DNA from 3 places in the Bacillus sp. FDAARGOS_235 genome. Region 1 is predicted to be linked to each of the others. Evidence: predicted binding sites of a transcription regulator. Region 1 holds the regulator's gene; each other region holds the start of a gene.
The links. The regulator NrdR, encoded in region 1, represses ribonucleotide reductase genes. The targets are predictions, from matches to a motif close to AACACNATATATNGTGTT.

Region 2: the regulator NrdR is predicted to act here: its motif matches at 2,416-2,433, upstream of nrdI (class Ib ribonucleoside-diphosphate reductase assembly flavoprotein NrdI).
Region 3: the regulator NrdR is predicted to act here: its motif matches at 2,084-2,101, upstream of A6J74_RS27050 (anaerobic ribonucleoside triphosphate reductase).

What each region holds. Positions count from the first base shown of each region.
Region 1 covers NZ_CP020437.2:3,767,949-3,772,240, reverse strand. Annotated here, with positions in the region: gene dnaI (primosomal protein DnaI) at 1-118, opposite strand, end outside; gene A6J74_RS21620 (replication initiation and membrane attachment family protein) at 152-1,552, opposite strand; gene nrdR (transcriptional regulator NrdR) at 1,845-2,306, opposite strand; gene speD (adenosylmethionine decarboxylase) at 2,594-2,977, opposite strand; gene A6J74_RS21595 (glyceraldehyde-3-phosphate dehydrogenase) at 3,366-4,292, opposite strand, start outside.
Region 2 covers NZ_CP020437.2:1,635,371-1,639,662, forward strand. Annotated here, with positions in the region: gene A6J74_RS10085 (ribonucleotide reductase large subunit) at 1-456, opposite strand, end outside; partial or broken gene A6J74_RS10090 (ribonucleotide reductase N-terminal alpha domain-containing protein) at 893-2,020, opposite strand; gene nrdI (class Ib ribonucleoside-diphosphate reductase assembly flavoprotein NrdI) at 2,007-2,366, opposite strand; gene A6J74_RS10105 (hypothetical protein) at 2,843-3,160, opposite strand; gene A6J74_RS10110 (hypothetical protein) at 3,186-3,380, opposite strand; gene A6J74_RS10115 (GNAT family N-acetyltransferase) at 3,626-4,204, shown strand; gene A6J74_RS10120 (histidine phosphatase family protein) at 4,241-4,292, opposite strand, start outside.
Region 3 covers NZ_CP020437.2:4,771,711-4,776,002, forward strand. Annotated here, with positions in the region: gene A6J74_RS27030 (glycoside hydrolase family 18 protein) at 1-365, opposite strand, end outside; gene A6J74_RS27035 (acyl-CoA thioesterase) at 475-894, shown strand; gene A6J74_RS27040 (HesB/YadR/YfhF family protein) at 923-1,213, opposite strand; gene plsY (glycerol-3-phosphate 1-O-acyltransferase PlsY) at 1,322-1,918, opposite strand; gene A6J74_RS27050 (anaerobic ribonucleoside triphosphate reductase) at 2,144-4,000, shown strand; gene nrdG (anaerobic ribonucleoside-triphosphate reductase activating protein) at 3,997-4,292, shown strand, end outside.

The sequences.
Region 1 (4,292 bases):
CGTCTATAAATTCTTTCACACGCGGATGTGCCATCACTTCCGCCTTTAATACTTCATATCTGTTTTTAAAATTTTCATTTTCCATTAATTTTGTAAATGAATTTTGAATATGCTCCATTTTCTCACCTCAAAGAGCGTTCATTCTCTTCTATTAATCACGCTTATATTTTTTCAACACTTCTTCTAGTCGTTTTCGTTCATCTTCTAACGTACTTGTATCTTTTTCCGCACCTACATCATTTTTCACAGTTTCTTTTTCTTTCGGCTCTTCTTTCAACCAATCTGGTACCATTTCTTTTCGTACTGTTTTCTTCGCTGTACGACCTTTTTTCTTCGTCTCAGCCCATTCTTGGTATTGACGGTTTTCTTCTTTTGCTAGCGCCATTGCTTCAGCTACTGTACCGACCTTTTTACGAGCCCAATGCCCAGCAATCTTCTCCACATACGTTTTCGCAAGTTTCATATCTGAGCGTAGCATAACGTAATAAATAAGTACATTCACAACTCCTGGCGTTAATTTTTGATTGATCATAACATCCTCAACAATTTGCAAGTCCGCTTTCGTCGCCTCTGCACCACCAGAAATCTCTTTCAATAGTTGTTTTGGTGAGATTTCTTCTAATTGTTTTATAAGCATCTCTTCTTGCGATGAAGGCTCTTTCTCTTTCATCGTACGTGCAGCGTGTGGCTGTACTCTTTCACTTAATATTGGTAACGCTTGACCATTTTCGAATTGGTACCAATCGCGCGCTCCTTTTCTAAGCCTTTCCATATCAATTGTTTGCATCTCTGTCACCGCACCAAGAACGATATTTTGCATCGATAACACATCCACACCATACACGTAAGCAAGTGTAATGACACATTCTCGCACTTGATCTGTAATCGCCTTTTTAGGAACAAGAGCGGACAATCCGTCTACAAATAAGGAGAAATCAAAGAAATCGTTCCAAACTTTAGGAGCATCTCCCTTTTCATTATTTGGCATCATTGTCGCTTTTGGAATACGGAGTTCTTCTTGCGCATGCTCAAGCTGTCCTGGATTAAACGAATCAAACACCTCATTAAAAGAACGTGTAATATTTTCATAAGAAGCAAAATCAAATTCTTCTTCTAAGAAATATTGTTTTACTTGATTATATTTTGTCCGACTCAATCGATTGTATAAAAAGATACTTAAAACAATATCATCAAAAAACTGCTTTGGAGATAAAGGTGGTTGCAATTCGTATATAAACATTCGAATATCTTTTTCTTTCTTAATATATACCTTTAAAAGCCCAATTGCCTCTAGCTTTACTCGTTCCTCATATATTTCGGGAAGTTGCATTTGCATGGTCACCATAAGGGAATGATGTGTATTCTCTTTTCCAAATACACGATCTTGCTCTAATGCCCCCCATAGCGTCATGTACAAGCTAAAAGCTCTACTACCTATTAACGGCTGATACAACATCGTTAACACTTTTCGGTCGTAATTATGTAGTAGTCCTTTCGTACTTACTTTATAACGATCAATCGGCAATAGCTCCATCCATGACTGTTTTTGCATTCTTGCTTTTCCTTTCTCTCATCCAATCTATCCTCTAATTCATTCGTTCTATCTTCATTATATATTTTATCTCGCTATTTGCGGGCAGTAAGACTCCCGCATCAAAATTCGGCGAATGCACGGAAGTTTGGCAGGAGATACCTTCCCGTAAATGCCCGATTGGTGAAGGCTAATAATCATTTTGGGATGAACAAAATCCCCAATGATTATTAGCGAAAAAGAGCTATTAGCTTACGCTTCTAGCTCTCTTACCTCATTACTTACAGTATGTAAAGAGAATTGAATACAGCTTCTATTCTCTTTCTTTTTGCAGTATATCTTTTAATTCTTCAATAAATACATTTAAATCTTTAAATTGACGATATACAGAAGCAAAGCGTACGTAAGCAACATCATCGATATCACGAAGTTCTTCCATAACAATTTCACCAATCATATCACTTTTCACTTCTGATATACCTAAATTACGAAGTTCACGTTCCACACTTTGTGTTACTTCCTCTAATTGTCTTAAAGATACTGGTCTTTTCTCACATGCTTTAATTAAACCGCGTAAAATCTTTTCTTTATTAAACTCTTCTCGTGTGCCTTCTTTTTTAACAACGATCAGAGGTGACTCTTCTACTCTTTCAAATGTCGTAAAGCGACTTAAACAACTTTCACACTCTCTCCTTCTTCGAATAGAGCGCCCTTCGTCTACCGGACGCGAATCTAACACTCTTGTGCCATTATGAGAACAGGATGGACAACGCAATTCATTCACTCCCTTACAATTTGATTTTTATTTTTCTCTACTTCATTCACGTAAAAATATATATACAATATTATATAACTCATTCTAATGCTCTTACCACTCTAAGTTTAAATACATGATTTCATCATCTATTTTCCCAACAAAATAAGATGGTAGATGTAGCACTAACTTATGTGTGAGAGCTCCATTTAACTAACTAATGAACACGTTATGTTTTTCCTTTTTTATAAACTAAAAAAGAGGTGCATTATACACCTCTTTACATTTTAAATCAATTATGTTCTTTTTTAAAGAGCTTTTGTTTCTCTCTGCTTAATTTCGAAGCTACCAGTGCCTCGAGGAAGCTCGATACTCTCACGCGTTTTCGCGTTTAAACCTTCTGCAATATATTCTGCAGCAACATTTGGATCAATACGATCCCCACAAGTATAAACATCAATACTTGCGTAACCGTGCTCCGGAAAGCTATGAATTGTTAAATGTGATTCCGAGATAATTACTACTCCACTTACACCTTGTGGTGCAAATTTATGGAAAGCAACCTCACGCACTTCAGCACCAGCTCTTAGTGCTGCATCCACAAATAATTGTTCAATATACGGCATGTCATTAAGCTTGTCGAAATCGCAATCCCAAAGTTCAGCGATCACGTGACGACCCATCGTATCCATAGTATCCATTCTACAGTTCCCCCTTGTAAATTTATTCTAACTGTTCGAATTGAAAACTAATTTGCAATTTGGCTTGCTCCACTACCACGGGGGAAAGTTAGTCCAGAGAGGTCCTAACCCTTTAAGTAGTGACTACGTACCTCAGCTCTTAAGTTTACGAGTGTTAGTATACTTTGTTTATTTTCATTTTGCAACAACAGTTTTTTCGATTTTCTGTCATATTTTCCTCTTTACTTTTCCCTAAAAAAAAGAAATGATTCACAAATACAGTAATAACAACGCTTCGTGGTATGTCCACTTTCCAAAATATACTCATATAATTTTTTTCCTTTTCAGAAAAAAATAAAAAAAGAGAGGGCAATATTCACTTGCCCTCTCCCTTATTCACTTAAATATGTTGCACATTTTTTTGTTTCGCTAATTCGTCAACCACTAACGTTACAAGATCTACAACACGACGAGAGTAGCCCCACTCGTTATCATACCAAGCAAGTACTTTTACTTTACGATCACCCATTACCATTGTAGATAAGCCATCAATAATAGCTGAGTGTGTATTTGTATTAAAGTCAATAGATACTAAAGGCTCTTCGCTAAATTCTACAATACCTTTTAACGCACCGTTTGCTACAGTTTTGAATGCATCGTTAATAGCTTCAACTGTCACATCACGTTTTACATCTACTACTAAGTCAACAAGAGACACGTTTGGTGTTGGTACACGAAGTGCCATACCATGAAGTTTTCCGTTTAAATGCGGAAGAACTTTTGCTAGCGCTTTCGCAGCACCCGTCGTTGTCGGAATGATTGATTGTCCGCAAGCACGTGCTCTTCTTAAATCTTTATGTGGATTATCAATATTTTTTTGGTCATTTGTATAAGCGTGAACAGTCGTCATTAAACCGTTTTCAATTCCAAACTGCTCATCTAACACCTTCACAACAGGCGCTAAACAGTTTGTTGTACAAGATGCATTTGAAATAACGGTATGTTTTGTAATATCTAATTGGTCTTCGTTCACACCAACTACAATTGTTACATCTTCATTTTTACCAGGCGCCGTTAAAATAACTTTTTTCGCTCCAGCTTCAACGTGAAGAATTGCTTTTTCTTTTGAATTAAATTTACCAGTTGCTTCAATTACAACTTCAACACCTAGATCTGTCCAAGGCAATTCCTTTGGATCGCGGTTGTTTAAAAGGCGAATCATTTTCCCATCAACTAATAAGTGATCTTCAAATGCTTCTACTGTTCCGTCAAACTTGCCGTGAACTGTATCATATTTAATTAAATGTGCTAACGTTTCAGATGGATA
Region 2 (4,292 bases), 2.1 Mb from region 1:
TGTTGGAATATGAATTCCTTCAAATAGTTGCTGAACTTTTTCAGTTACTGGGCTGTAATCTGTCGTTTCATACTTCTCAAAGTATGTGCCGTTCGCATAATCAGACTTATCGAAGTCTTTAAATGTTTCGCCTTTTTCTTTAGCGATTTCCATACTTTTCTCAATAGAGTAGTAATTTAACATCATAAAGAATGTACGAGCGAACTCTTTCGCTTCTGCACTTTCATAACCAATTTTATTTTTTGCTAAATATCCATGTAAGTTCATTGCTCCAAGTCCAACTGAATGAAGCTCATCATTTGCTTTTTTCACAGTTGGTGCATTCGGAATGATTGTCATATCAGAAACAGCTGTTAAAGCTTCCATTCCTGCATGAACTGCTTCACGAATTTCTTTATTTTCCATTACATTTACGATATTTAGTGATCCTAAGTTACAGTTAATATCGCGGCGGATAATGTCATCTGTACCGTAATCATTTATTTCAGAAGTTTCTTGTAGCTGGAAGATTTCTGTCTCGAATGTTCAACCGAGTTCGCTACTCCTCAGTCCGTTGCTCATGCAACTGCTGTATGTCACCATACAGGACAGACTATATCATCACCTACAGCATTACCTGATTAGGTGCTCCGCTTTTCGAACGCCAATCGCTTGCGCTCTACTCCCATAAGGGATAGTCGTTAGGCTTTTACTTATCTTAATCTTTCAGAAAGTCTCTTATTACTTTATGTTGTCTGATCACTCTGCTATACAAAATAATAAGATACATTCTGAACTTTTCTATGCTCATTCTAAGATAAGATTTAGCACGGTAGGTTACCTCAAACTTGAGGCTTTCCCCGTTTAACGGAGTTTTCGACTAGCATTTCTACTAGAAGGTGCTACATATTTAACACAAGTTCGACATCTTCACAGTTCCAATATCCTTCAGTGGATGCTGGTTATTTGCATTTGATTTAAACATTAAGTATGGGTAACCAGACTCAAGCTGAATCATTGCGATTTTAATAAGCATATCACGTGCACTAATATCTAGCGGCTTCTTCTTCACTTTCGGATTGCTCATTAATTCATCGTACATTTCATCAATATCAATATCATCTAAATGCTTGCCATATTCTTTAAACACCGTATAAGGCGCGAAAACATGGAAAGGTTCGTTTTTCTCAGCAAGCTCAAAGAACTTACTTGGAACGATAATTCCGATTGATAGAGACTGAATACGGCTCTTCTCGTCGGCATTTATTTTCTTTGTATCAAGGAATTCGATAATATCCCAATGGAAGATGTTTAAGTATACTGCACCAGCACCTTTTCGTTGGCCAAGTTGATTCGCATATGAAAACGAATCTTCAAGCAATTTCATAACAGGTACTACACCACTTGCAGCGTTATCAATCCCTTTAATTTGCTCACCACGCGCACGTAGCTTAGATAAGTTTAAAGCTACTCCCCCGCCAATTTTTGATAATTGCATTGCAGTATTAATGTTAAAGCCGATTGAATTTAAGCTATCGTCCATCTCTAACAAGAAACAAGACACCATTTCTCCTCTTCTGCTTCTTCCCGCATTTAAAAAGGTTGGTGTCGCTGGTTGGTAGTTTTGTTTTACAATCATGCTTGCGAATTGTTTTGCCTTCGCAACATCACCGCGTCCTAAGTATAATGACACAATTGCTACACGATCTTCATAGCTTTCTAAGTATTGTTTTTGATCATTCGTTTTTAACGCATAATCTTTGTAGAACTTAGATGCTGCCATATAAGATTGGAATTCGAAGTTTTCACCATAAGCGATGTTATATACTCCTTCTACTTCCTCCAAGCTATACTCGTCCAGAACATTGTAATAGTAATCATGTTCTTTCATATACTCCATTCGCTCTGCCACGCTATTAAAAGGAACGGTATTCTCTCTAGCTTCTTCCATAAAGACTTCTAATGCCTCTTTATCTTTATGAAGCTGATAAAAACCGTCCTGCATTTGCGTGATTTCATTATTCAGTTCAATGTGTCGCAATCTCCCGCACCCTTTCCTTAAAATATTCTACATCGTTATTTGTTCCTGATAACTCAAATTTTGATACAATAGGCACTTCATATTTAGCAGAAATTTTGTCAGCACTTGCACCGAACATGTCTCCCCAGTTACGATTGCCGCTTGCAGATACGCCTTTTAATTTGTCATTATTGCGCTCTAAAAATTCTAAAACACGTTCTGGTACATTGCCAAAACCTGTTGTATACGTAATAAGAATAAAGTCTTCATCTATTACTAGATCTTCACCAATTTGAACGGCCGGCATATTTAATTTGTGAATGAAACGCTTCACGTTTCCTGTCATAGAATCATATGCAACTAACATTTCCGACCCTCCCTCTCCAATCTATACTCTTTGTATGTCATTTCTTGATTTCTCTATATATTGTATTACGTTTCAAAATAAGACACAAGATATATGTATAAATTCTTTCTTTTTTTAACTTTTACTTTTCGACAAGACCGCCGATTTTTTTCAATACAATGACTATGAAACAACATTCTAAAACTCATGTCAATAAAGTGCTTTTCAAAAAAGTTGTCAACGAATTTAACCTCATTTTAAAAAAAGTTAACAATATATTTTGTCATAAAACGGCAAATGCTGGAGGAATATATTTCTCCAGCATCACGCAAAAAAGAACAGACATGAAACGATAATCTGTTCTAACAAACGATTACATTTATCAATTTTACTTTATTAAATATTATACATATACTTTCGTTGCTCGTTACATACTAAAAGATAACTATTATAGAAAAAGATTATTATTATGGCGTTTCAATTTATGTATGAAAAGTTTATTCAGAGTGCTCAATACGCAAAATATCTTTTACAAATATGTGATGCGGATTCTCATCTTTATCAAGCATTGTACATACAGGAGCTTCTTCATCAAAGTATACGATCATTCCTTCTACGTACTCATATGTCTGTTGAACTTGTACAGTTACTTTAATTTCTGCCGCTTGCTCATACGCCCTTTTTATTTTCTGAAGCATTTTTGTTGAACATTTTCGTTTCTCTGGATACATAACCATTCCCATACATCTATTTCCGGCTCTATCTTTCCACATATAATCCCAATGCGGTAAAATGCCTTGTTTAAAATCGCCCATAATTCTCCTCCCCTTTATCTTCTATTTATGAACGTGGCGTTTTTGAATATGTATAAATTACCTGTCCACCGCGTTGTGCATTCCCAATAATATGTTTAAAATCTTCTCGACTTACTACAACTTTCCTAAACGTATAAAATACATCTTTCGTTGCAACATACTCCTTTATCTCACCATTTTTCAGCTGATCCAAAATTGTATTTGCTAATTGTTCATCCATGTATTTCACCTCTATGCAATATTTTATTTTATCGTATCTTTTATAGGTCAACAACTGTAAATTTTTCCTGTTGCTATGCCTTCATTTCATTTTCATTATTTTACAAGCAGTATTGCTTTATTATATGTCCACTAAATATCATATACTAACATAGCTACTTCTCTATATCAAACATTTTGGCATTCAATCATACAAAGTTCCATACCACTATGTTACAATATACAAATAGAACTAGGAGGGATACTATGATTCGGAAAGCAACAAAGACAGATGCAAAGGCAATATCTCCTTTATTGTATAATGCTCTGCATGAAATTGCTGAAAAAATCACTGGTAGCACAGTTGAAGCAAATGTATTACTAGGACTTGAAAAATGGTTCGTAAAAGAAAATAATCGATTGAGCTATGAAAACTGTTTAGTGGCGGAACAAGATGGAAAGGTAGTTGGGGTTATTGTCGCTTATCACGGTAGTGACGCTCAACAACTTGATGCACCAATCATACGCCACTTAAGAGAACTACATGAAGATGAATCCATTACGTTAGAAAAAGAAGCTGAACTTGATGAGTATTATATTGACACGTTGTCAGTTTCAAATATGTACGGCGGACGTGGCATTGGCTCTAAGTTAATCGATGCAGCTGAACTTCATGCAGCTGAAACAGGTTATGAAAAAATCGCCTTACTTGTTAATTTAGAGAACAAGCGTGCTTTTTCACTGTATGAAAAACTAGGTTACAACAAAGATAAAACCGTAATGCTCGTTGGCGAACCTTATGCTCATCTAATAAAACCATTACGTACATTGGTTTCTATATCTTAAAAAAAAGCACACGATTTTATATAAAATCGTGTGCTTTTAAGTTAATTTTGTATTTAATACACTTCCATTCATCGCCTCATGGAACGTA
Region 3 (4,292 bases), 1.0 Mb from region 1:
ACTAAACTTTCTTTTATCGGTATTGTTGAAGGCTGTAAATAAGCGATGGATTCTACTGCTCGTTTTGTACCTTTTGGTATATATAATTGTTGTCCGACATGGAGAATAGATTTTAATGAAAGATTATTAACTTTAGCTAAGCTAGCGAGAGGAACGTTATACGTTTGAGAAATTCGATATAAGCTGTCACCAGGCTGTACATAATAATTATTTCCTTTTGTATTAACGATAAGTGCCTGACCAACAACGAGTGTTTCAGCAGGATTTAGTCCATTGTCTTTTACAATTTCTTCAGGTGTAGATCCGTACTTTGATGCTAAACCATAAACACTATCACCGCTACGAACAGTTACAATTTGGATCATGTGTTTGCCCCTTTCGGTAAAAGATTCACTGTTTTTATTTTATTTTTGATTCCACTGTATTATGATTAAATGTATGCAAGGTAGCAGAAGTGAAAGAAGGCGAATAGAAATGTTTGTAGCAGAATATGAAGTTGAAATCCGCTATGCGGAAACAGACCAGATGGGTGTTGTTTACCATTCAAACTATTTAGTGTGGCTGGAACTTGGGCGCACGAAACTTATACAAGAATTAGGATTTTCATATGTTGAAATGGAGAAAGAGGGAATTATTTCTCCTGTATTAGACTTGCAAATTTCATATCGTAAAGCGATGCGTTACGGAGAAAAAGCAATTGTGAAAACGTGGATTGATACTGTGAGCCCGCTTCGTGTTGTATATGGTTATGAAATATATAACGGTGATGGTGAGCTTTGCATTACTGCAAGTACAACGAATATTTGTGCGAAAAAAGAAGGGTTCCGCCCTGTATCATTTAAAAAATTATATCCTGAGTGGTATGCGAAATATGAGGAAATTAAAAAGAAATAAAAAAAGCGTGGCAGAAGCCACGCTTTTTTTATTTCTCATAATTAAATTGAGGGAAATCATCACCGTCGTTAAGTGTAACAGATAAATTATGTCCATCGAAGAACCACTCATCATCGCCTTCAATAAAGAAGTTAATACCTTCTTCTTGAGTTTGAACAGCAGGATGTGCAGGGTCATCTTTACGAATACCTAAAGAAAGTCCTTTTTGCACAGTACTGCAACCGCCGTATTGTACGAAAAGGCGTAGTGTTTCACCTGATTGTAAATTTAATTCGTTTTTATACCATTGTGCTGCTTCTTTTGTTACGGAAAGATTCATGTATAGTTCCTCCAAATTATGTTGCCTTTTCTTTAGTATAAAAAATAACGCAAAAAGACGCTATTAATATGCTTCACGTTTTCTTTTTGCGTTATGTGGGTTACAACCTTATTTTTGCTTTTTTGAGAAGTTTGCTTTCGGTTCAGTTTTATTTATAATTCGTCCGATATTTGCACGGTGTTTATAAATAACCATACCTGCTAATAAACACATCGCAATAATGAAGATTTTATCCCCGCTAACAATGGATGCAATAACAGCAACGACAGCTGTTACCATAGAAGAAAGTGATACGTATCTTGTTGTAAATAAAAGGGTGAAAAATACAACAGCTAATATTGCAAAAACAACTGGTGAGTAGCATAATAGCACCCCGGCAGAAGTTGCAACTGCTTTACCACCACGGAATTTTGCAAAAATCGGATATACATGTCCAAGAACAGCTGCTAATCCGAACCATAGTGGGTGAATATCTAATCCGAAAATTATCGGTAGACCTGTTGCTAATGTCCCTTTTAAAATGTCAGCAATTGTAACGGTAAAACCTGCTTTTTTCCCTAATGTGCGGAATGTATTTGTTCCGCCTAAATTACCGCTTCCGTGCTCACGAATGTCGATTCCATAGCCGATTTTTCCAACGACTAATGCAAATGGAATCGAGCCAAGTAAGTAGGCAACGATAAATAAAAGATATGTAGTAACCATAAGTTCAGTCTCCTTTATTCAAATGTGTTGATAAAGGGTAAAAAGAGTTTTTCCCGTTTATTGTACCATACATTTGTAAAGAGCACATTTCTTTTTTGTAAATGAAAAATTCATTATTTCGTGAAAAAAAATTCACAGGAATGTTACATTTCTCACAGAAACAACAAGACTATATGTTGTAACATTTTAATCAAAAGATAACAACATATTGATGGAGGGTTATAAATGTTACAACGAAATACACGTGGAGAAGAATTAATGAAAGTGTTTGGGACAATTGTCCACGGCAATGAACAAGATTTAATGCAAGAGAATGCAAATGTAGATGGGCGCTCTCCGATGGGAGTAATGGGAACGTTCGCATCTGAGAGTGCAAAATATTATGCAGTTGAAAATTTATTGTCAGACCAAGTGAAAAAAGCGATAAATGAAAATATATTATATCCACATGATTTAGATTTTTATGCGACAGGAACGACGACTTGTTCGCAAATTCCGTTAGCGCAAATGCTTGCGAACGGTTTTCATACCGGACATGGGCATATGAGACAACCGCAGGATATTAAAAGTGCATTGGCTCTTTCGTCTATTATTTTTCAGGCGAATCAAAATATGCAGCACGGTGGTCAATCGTTTGCACTCTTTGATATTGATTTAGCTCCATATGTGAGAAAAACAGTAGCGAGACATAAGAAACGATTACAGTCATATTCGCTTACGAAAGAACAAATAGAAGAATTTGCATGGAAAGAAACAGAAAATGATACGTATCAGGCGTGTGAAGCTTTCGTTCATAATTCAAATAGTATGCACAGTAGGGGCGGGGGACAAGTACCGTTTATTTCTATTAATTATGGAACAGACACATCAAAAGAGGGACGGTTATTAGTTAGACAACTTTTAAAAGCGACACAAGCTGGTCTTGGTAAAGGAGAAACACCAATTTTTCCGATTCAAATTTTTAAAATGAAAAAAGGTGTGAACTTTGAAGAATGTGATCCGAACCATGATTTATTTGAATTAGCGTTAGAGACAACGGCTGAACGATTATTCCCTAACTTTTCATTTTTAGATGCGCCATTTAATGCAGTGCATTATGACGGACGACCGGAAAGTGAAGTATGTTATATGGGATGTCGTACCCGTGTCATGTCTAACATACATGGAGAAGAAACAGCGATTGGGAGAGGAAATTTATCATTTACGTCTATCAACTTAGTGAAATTAGCGTTAATTAGTGGTTCAAAAGAAGCATTTTTTGAAGCGTTAAATTATTACTTAGATTTAGGGATTAAGCAATTATTAGAGAGATTTGAGTATCAATGTACGAAGCGAGCAAGAGATTTTCGATTTTTATATTCACAAGGTGTATGGCGCGGTGGAGAGAAGTTACAGCCTGAAGATTCTGTAGCATCCATTTTAAAGCAAGGGACGTTAAGTCTTGGTTTTATCGGTCTTGCGGAGTGCTTAGTAGCTTTAACAGGAAAGCATCATGGAGAAGATGAAGAATCATGGAAACTCGGGTATGAAATCATTTCCTTTATGAGAGATAGAATGGATAAAGCAACGGAAGAACATGAACTGAATTTCTCAGTAATTGCAACTCCTGCAGAAGGGTTATCAGGGAAGTTTGTGAAAAAAGATAGAGAAGAATTTGGGGTGATTAGCGGTATAACGAACCATAATTATTATACGAATTCATTCCATATCCCAGTTTACTATAGTATTCAAGCGATAAATAAAATTCGTTTAGAAGGACCTTTCCATGCTCTATGTAACGGGGGACATATTACGTATATTGAGCTAGACGGAGCAGCGATGCATAATCAAAAGGCGTTAAAACAAATTGTACAAGCGATGGCAGAGCATGGCGTTGGGTACGGTTCAATTAATCATCCTGTTGATCGTTGTACATGCTGCAGCTATCACGGAGTTATTGGAAATGAATGTCCAAGCTGCGGAAATGAAGACGAGACCAATATAGAAAGAATTCGCCGTATAACTGGCTATCTTGTGGGAGATATGTCGAAGTGGAATAGTGCGAAACGTAGCGAAGAGATGGATCGGGTGAAGCATAAATGAAAGTGATGAATATCATTCATGATAGTGTAGTAGATGGAGAAGGGTTGCGGACAGTCGTGTTTTTTGCGGGCTGTCCGCATCGTTGTTTCGGGTGTCATAACCCGAAATCTTGGAATATTTGCAATGGAACTGAAATGACGGTAGAAGAAGTTGTGAAAGAGATTGCAAGTAATCCATTAACTGATGTAACATTTTCAGGTGGAGATCCGTTTTTTCAAGCTGTTGAAGTGAAAAAAGTAGCAAAAGCCGTGAAAGATTTGAAAAAAAATCTATGGATGTATACAGGTTATAC